2 regions of the Brevibacillus sp. NL20B1 genome follow, and region 2 is predicted to be linked to the other one. Evidence: riboswitches for the same ligand, from Rfam matches in the RefSeq annotation. Region 2 holds a riboswitch; the other holds the start of a gene.
What was found. Region 2 has a riboswitch for S-adenosylmethionine ahead of mtnK (S-methyl-5-thioribose kinase). Riboswitches for the same ligand answer to the same signal wherever they lie in the genome.
Positions count from the first base shown of each region.

Region 1: it holds a riboswitch for S-adenosylmethionine, as region 2 does, so the genes downstream of both, metK (methionine adenosyltransferase) here and mtnK (S-methyl-5-thioribose kinase) in region 2, are expected to answer to the same signal.

Region 1 is NZ_JAGTPT010000031.1:23,166-26,581, forward strand. It holds gene KDN35_RS17765 (polysaccharide deacetylase family protein) at 1-545, opposite strand, end outside; gene metK (methionine adenosyltransferase) at 671-1,876, opposite strand; SAM riboswitch class I at 2,012-2,112, opposite strand; gene KDN35_RS17775 (hypothetical protein) at 2,165-2,626, opposite strand; gene KDN35_RS17780 (S8 family peptidase) at 2,654-3,416, opposite strand, start outside.
Region 2 is NZ_JAGTPT010000017.1:33,386-36,801, forward strand. It holds gene mtnA (S-methyl-5-thioribose-1-phosphate isomerase) at 1-838, opposite strand, end outside; gene mtnK (S-methyl-5-thioribose kinase) at 835-2,061, opposite strand; SAM riboswitch class I at 2,258-2,400, opposite strand; gene KDN35_RS12765 (anti-sigma factor) at 2,491-3,416, opposite strand, start outside.

The DNA of each region.
Region 1 (3,416 bases), on a different contig from region 2:
ATATTTTCTCGCTTGCGCTCCGCGGTGTCCCGCAGCCGACCTGCAATAGCAAAATTGACGGATGGAAACTGGTACTGCCGCAGCACGGGAAACGCATGCGTGTAGTAACTCTCGTATCCATCGTCAAACGTAATCAGCACGGCGTTGTCGGTAGACAGCACGCCAGTGTCGACAAAACGCAAAAACTCCGACAACGAAATCGGATGCAGGTCATTCTCGCGCAAAAACGCCATATGCCGGGCAAATTGGTCCGGGTCAATCACATAGCGTTGGTTCGATTGATTCGACACATGGTGGTAAGTCAGCACCACCACCCGATTTCGATACCACTGCCTGGGTACGACGGCATCCTCTTTTTCTACCGTTCGTTCCCGCGCTGCAGCAGTATCATCCCCGCTTGTGCTTATAGACGTAGGAACCGGGGGAAAATGTTGCACTTTCGGCATGTAGGTATTTGGAAGATGCACACCCCCGAGCAGTCCGGCAGTCACGACCAGACCGAACGACACCAGAATGAAAAGGAAGAAGGGCCACCTTTTCGGCAACAAAATCCCTCCTTAAGCCTACATAGTGATTCGACACCAGAGAACGGATTCCTTTATGACCAGATTACCATTCCTATCCAAGAAAAAAAGCCTAGTGCGTGCACTAGGCTCTCCCTACTCGGTTGTTATTTCAACAGACCGGCAGCGTCCTGTTTCAGCGCTTCTGCCTTGTCTGTCTTCTCCCACGGCACATTCAGGTCATTACGCCCAAAGTGACCGTATGCCGCAGTCTGTTTGTAGATCGGACGACGCAGGTCAAGCTGTTTGATGATACCTGCCGGGCGCAGGTCAAAGTGCTTGCGGATGAGCTTCACCAGCTCCTCCTCGGCGATCTTGCCGGTGCCAAACGTATCCACGCTGATGGACACAGGCTGTGCCACACCAATGGCGTACGCTACCTGCACTTCGCACTTGTCCGCCAGGCCTGCTGCGACGATGTTCTTCGCTACGTAACGAGCAGCGTATGCACCGGAACGGTCCACCTTGGTCGGGTCTTTGCCGGAAAACGCGCCGCCGCCGTGACGAGCGTAGCCGCCGTAAGTATCCACGATGATTTTGCGTCCGGTCAAGCCGGCGTCGCCCTGCGGACCGCCGATCACGAAACGGCCGGTCGGGTTGATGAAATACTTGGTCTCGTCATCCAGCAGTTCTGCAGGAACGATTGGCTTAATGACGTGTTCCATCAGGTCTTTTTTGATTTGTTCCAACGTCACTTCCGGAGCGTGTTGGGTGGAAATGACAATGGTGTCGATGCGAACCGGCTTGTCGCCGTCGTATTCCACAGTCACCTGGGTTTTGCCGTCCGGACGCAGATAGCTGAGCGTGCCGTTTTTGCGCACCTCGGTCAGACGACGGGCCAGCTTGTGCGCCATGCTGATCGGCAGCGGCATCAGTTCAGGCGTTTCGTTGCAGGCAAACCCAAACATCAACCCTTGGTCGCCAGCGCCAATCGCTTCGATTTCCTCGTCGGTCATTTTGCCTTCGCGCGCTTCCAGGGCCTGGTCAACCCCCAGGGCGATGTCGGCAGACTGCTCGCCGATTGCAGTGATGACGCCGCAGGTGTCCGCGTCGAAGCCAAATTTGGCGCGATCATAACCGATTTCGCGGATCGTGTCGCGCACCAGCTTTTGAATGTCCACATAGGTGTTGGTGGTAATTTCACCCGCCACGAGCACGAGACCGGTGGTTACGGACGTTTCGCAAGCAACGCGAGCGTTCGGATCCTTTGCCAGGATCGCATCCAGAATGGCGTCGGAAATTTGGTCACAAATCTTATCCGGATGACCTTCGGTGACAGATTCAGAAGTGAACAGGCGACGACCTTTTTGCAATGCCATGTGTACGACCTCCTTTAGACTCATACAAATAGTGTGGTGGCCGAAACAGGTTCTTATCAGTCGAAGGCACATGCAAAAAAAAACCTTTTCCGTTTGAGGAAAAGGTGCTTGTTTTGATGCGTTCCTTACCTCTTATCGGCCAGAACAGATTTCCGTTCTGCTGGTTAGCACCGCTCAAGTCGGTTGCCGGGCTTCATAGGGCCAGTCCCTCCGCCTACTCTGGATAAGAGTATCCATTCGCATAATAGAATACTGGTTTTTCTCTTCGGTGTCAATATGCACTTAGCGGATTTCGTATTTGCCGCGCACCATGATGTAGGCCACGCCGCTGTAGTTCGGATCCAGCCGCAATCCGCGGTTGTCGGAGCGGGCGATCAGGAGCAGGTGATTGTGGGAAACCGGTGCACCGGCACGGAGATCCGCCCCCTGTGTAATGTCGGTCAGACCGTCTCCATTGTTGCCGGCGACAGCTTGCACCTGTCCGGTGCGGACGATGAATTCCGTCCCTTCAAAGCCGTACAGCGTCTGGCCCGGATTCAGCTCCACCACGGTCAATCCGCTGTTCCCGCCGCCTGCGCTGCCCAGCGCTCGCTGAATCTGCTGATCGACGTAGCTTTTCGTCACGACCGGGTCGTCTGCAGAACCCGGCACGCCGGCGCTTCCGCCGTCAGCCATCGCTTGGGAAGTAAAAATGGCCGTGCCGACAACTGCAGCTGCAATCAATCCTTTTGTCGCTTTGTTCATCTCGATGTCCTCTCCTTTAATTGTTGATCACAATTTGTAGACTCTGGCCAACAGAACGACTACTTCGGCTCGGGTCGCGCGTCCCTGCGGCTTGAAGAGATTCCCGTAGCCCTTCAGCCAACCTCTGGAGGTGAGCGCCTCGATCGCCGGAGACGCCCAGTGGCTGATCGGTACGTCACGGTATGACGACCTTGAGTGCTTGGTCAAAAGCAAGTTCTGGGCGCGGGCGGTCATCTGGGCCATCTCCGCCCGGGAGATGGGCTGGTTCGGCTTGATCGTCCGGTTGGGGTACCCCTGCATAATCCCCAGTTTATACGCCATTAGAAGCGGCTGGTAGGCCCAATGGGAGCTGGACAGGTCGCCAAACGGATTGCGGCCCGTATACGCCCCCACCGGCAGCCCTTTGGCCCGCATGGCTTGGATCAGCATGGTGGCAAATTGTGCCCGCGTCACCTGCTGATTCGGCTGAAACGTGGCATTGTCAAATCCCTTGACGACCCCTTTTCGAGTCAGCCGGGCGATTTCGGCGCGAGCCCAGTGACCGGCAATGTCCCGATAGCCGTCCACCAGCTTCTCCTTGTGCAGTGTGAGGCGGTAGGCATCGTATTTGAACGGGACCGTACTGCTCAATCGGATGTAGTACTTCCCAGGCTTGAGCTTTAATCCGATGACTTCCTTGCCTTGATCGGACAACTGGGCCACCTGATCGGTAGCAGCCAGCGCATAGTTAAAGGTATGGGACCCGTAGATCTCGATGCGCATCCCCTTGGACACGGGGACAAACGGCGCA
Region 2 (3,416 bases):
CGATAGAAGACAGCGGGGCCGCCACGTAAAACGGTATGCCGTGCGCGTGTGCCAGAACGGCAACACCGTAGGTCCCGATCTTGTTGGCGACGTCACCGCTGGCAGCCACGCGGTCCGTGCCGACGATGACTGCCTGCACCTTGCCCTGGGCCATCACCATCGCCGCCATGTTGTCACAAATCAGCGTGACGTCGATGCCCGCCTGCTGCAGCTCGTAGGCGGTGAGGCGCGCCCCCTGCAGCACAGGCCGAGTCTCGTCAGCGTACACTTTCAGGTTCCAGCCGCGCTCCTTGGCGAGGTAGAGCGGGGCCGTCGCCGTGCCGTAGGCTGCTGTCGCGAGCGCCCCCGGATTGCAGTGCGTCAGGATGCCCATGCCGTCTTTCAGCAGGGTGAGCAGATGCTCTCCGATCCGGCGGCACACTTCCGCGTCTTCCCGCTGGATGGACAGGGCTTCATTCAGGACTGCTGCCTTCAGCTCTGCCACCGGTTTGCCGGACTCGCGCTGCACGCGTGCTTTGATCCTGTCCAGGGCCCAGAACAGGTTGACTGCCGTCGGGCGAGAGGTGCCGAGGTAGTCAGCCTGTTCGCTCAGGTGTTGCCAAAACGTATCGAAATCGTTGGCGTCGCTGTTGCGGATGCCGAGGTACAAACCGTAGGCGGCCGCCATGCCGATGGCCGGTGCCCCGCGTACCTGCAGATGGCGGATGGCCGCCCACACTTCTTGTGCAGTCGTCAGTGTCAGGTATGTCGTTTCAACGGGCAGCCGGGTCTGGTCCAGCAGGACGAGCGCGTCATCCTGCCACTTGACCGGCGCAAATGGCGTGCTGGTCGTTGTCATACTACAGCCTCCTGGTAGTATCGTGCGGTAACCGTCCGAACGATATCTGTGATGTCTGTCGATACTTCCACCTTGTTCCGCTCCAGAATCAGCGCCTGGCCAATCGCCAGCGCCAGCCGTTCTGCTTCCGCGCGGGTCTGGTCATCGGCGATGCTGTTCAGGTCGGCGACGCCCGCCAGTCCGATGACGCGGCGCAGGATTTTACAGCCGGCAAAGCCTGCTGCGTCGCGGATCAGCCGCTGCACGTAGCCCTGCCAGAAGCCTTCGGTGTGGGCGCTCCGCTCTTTCGCCTGTTTGTGCCAGAGCTGGACGAACTGGGAGACAAACTCGTTCCAAACGTCTTCCACCGTTGCCAACAGATATTCTCGATAATCCCCCCGCTTTCCTGCGTCCGGCTGCAGACCGTGCTGGCCCGCGTAGTTCAGCAGCAGGTTGGCGATCACCGCGCCAATGTCGAAGCCGATCGGGCCGTAGTAGGCAAATTCAGGGTCGATTACCTTGACCGACGTCGGCGATACAAAGATGCTGCCGGTATGCAGGTCGCCGTGTATCAGCGCCTCCGCCCGGGTGAGAAAATCGTACTTGAGCTGCGCAATTTCCAGCTTCAGCTGCTTGTTGTTCCAGATCGCCTCCACCTCCCGCTTGATCAGCGGGTTGAAATTGTTGGTCGGCGCGTCTTCGTAAGGATCGGTAAAGACGAGGTCTTCCGTGATTTTGCACAATTCCGGATTTATGAATCTTCCGACAAGCGCTTTTTTGTCGTAGGGATGCGCCCCCAAGTCGGACGTGTAAAACAGCGTATGGGCGAGAAAGCGGCCGATCTGTTTGGCGAACAGCGGGTAGCGGTTGCCCTCGATCAAGCCTTTTCGCATAATCACGTGGTCGCTGACGTCTTCCATCACGGTCAGGGCCAGCTCCTCGTCGTAGTGATACACCTTCGGCACGAGATCCGGCACGTATTTGTGCTGGATGCGCAACGCCTCGCTTTCGATTCGGGCGCGGTCCAGCGTGAGCGGCCAGGATTCACCCACTACGCGGGCGTAGGGCAGTGCCTGCTTGACGACGACGCTTTTGCCCGTCGCTTCCTCCCTGATGTGGAATACCAGGTTGAGATTGCCGTCACCAATCTCCCGGCTGGTCAGTTCCGCTTCCGGCGCAAACAGGTCCGGCAGTTGTTTTACGTACTGCACTGCTTCTTGTTCGCTCAATGCGCGATACGCCATGGTCCAATCCCCTCTCCTTTGACAGATTCTCTTGTCTTCACATTCACTTGTCTTTGCACTTTCGCTTTGTCTATGTTGGCGGCCGCCGGGCGGCGTGTGTGCTGCTGCCGCCTCCAGCCGGAGCATTCCGCACATACAAAAAACCTCTTTTCCCGAAGAAAAGAGGTCTGTTCATACGCGTCTGCGTGTCGTCTCCCCCTTATCTTCCAGAATACTTTTGTTTCTGCAGGAATTAGCACCGTGCATGCGCTGCACGTCTGTCGCCAGAATCGCTCGAACAGCGTCATGTCGGTTGCCGGGTTTCATCGGGCCAGTCCCTCCACCTTCTCTGGATAAGGTATCCAACGTATGCGGTTTTGACGTTTGTTTGAATCATACAACCCCGTCTTCTCGCTGTCAACACCCTTTTTTGGGCGAATTGTCCAGTCTTCACGGACTGGTTCGCTGGCCCGAAGCACTCGGCCGGTCCCAGTTCCACCAGTCGATCCGGCCCACGAAGGCAGCCGTGATCGACGGCTCCTGCCGCAGCTTTAGCAGTTCCTTGACAGGGCCCGTCACGACCGCCCCGTAGAGGCGCACACCGTTCTGCTGCAGGTAGCGGCAGCGTTCCTCGATGCGCAGCCGGTTTCGGGCGGTCACAAGCCGCTCGCCAATGGCGTTCGTCAGCCGTTCCTGTCCCGCGAGATACTCCATTTCCGCCAGGTACGCCCGGGCGCGCCGCTCACCTTCGCCATGTGCCTGAATCGGTGCTTCGCCGTAATCGAGTTCTCTTTCCGCGTATCCCCACACGTCACCGGCCGACAGCAGCAGACTGCCTTCCGCCGCGTCCGGATGGTTTCGCTCCTGCCCCGTGTCCACGGCGAACCAGGTGGTATCCAAATCGTAGCCGGAAAAAAGGGCGTAGTACTCATCATGGGTCAGCAGCCGGTCAAACGAGACGGCGAGCTGCGCCACCGTTCCCTCCGGCAGCTTTTCCAGCGTGTTCCAGGCAGGATTTCTGCGGATGGCGCTTTCTTCCCGATCGTCCGCTGACAACGGAAAGAGAAAAAAGAGCCGCTCTTTCCGCAAACCGTCGGTCCATGCCGGCTTCGCGGAAATGATCGAGAAGACGTTGCTGATCGAAAAGGTTCCGGCGTTCTGATCGTCTCTCCCCACCTGTTCACGCAGTTCCATGGTTATCTCCCCGTACAAAAATCCGATTTGCGAACCGCTGCTGCCCACCGTGAGCCCCGGCTGGGTAAAGTGCACCATGTCCCGGGCCACCCGGTAGGCGTCCTCGTACAAATACCAGCCGATCCACCCGTTGGTGAACATCAGGACGGCCCCGACGAGAAGCGAGATGGCCACCGTGTAAG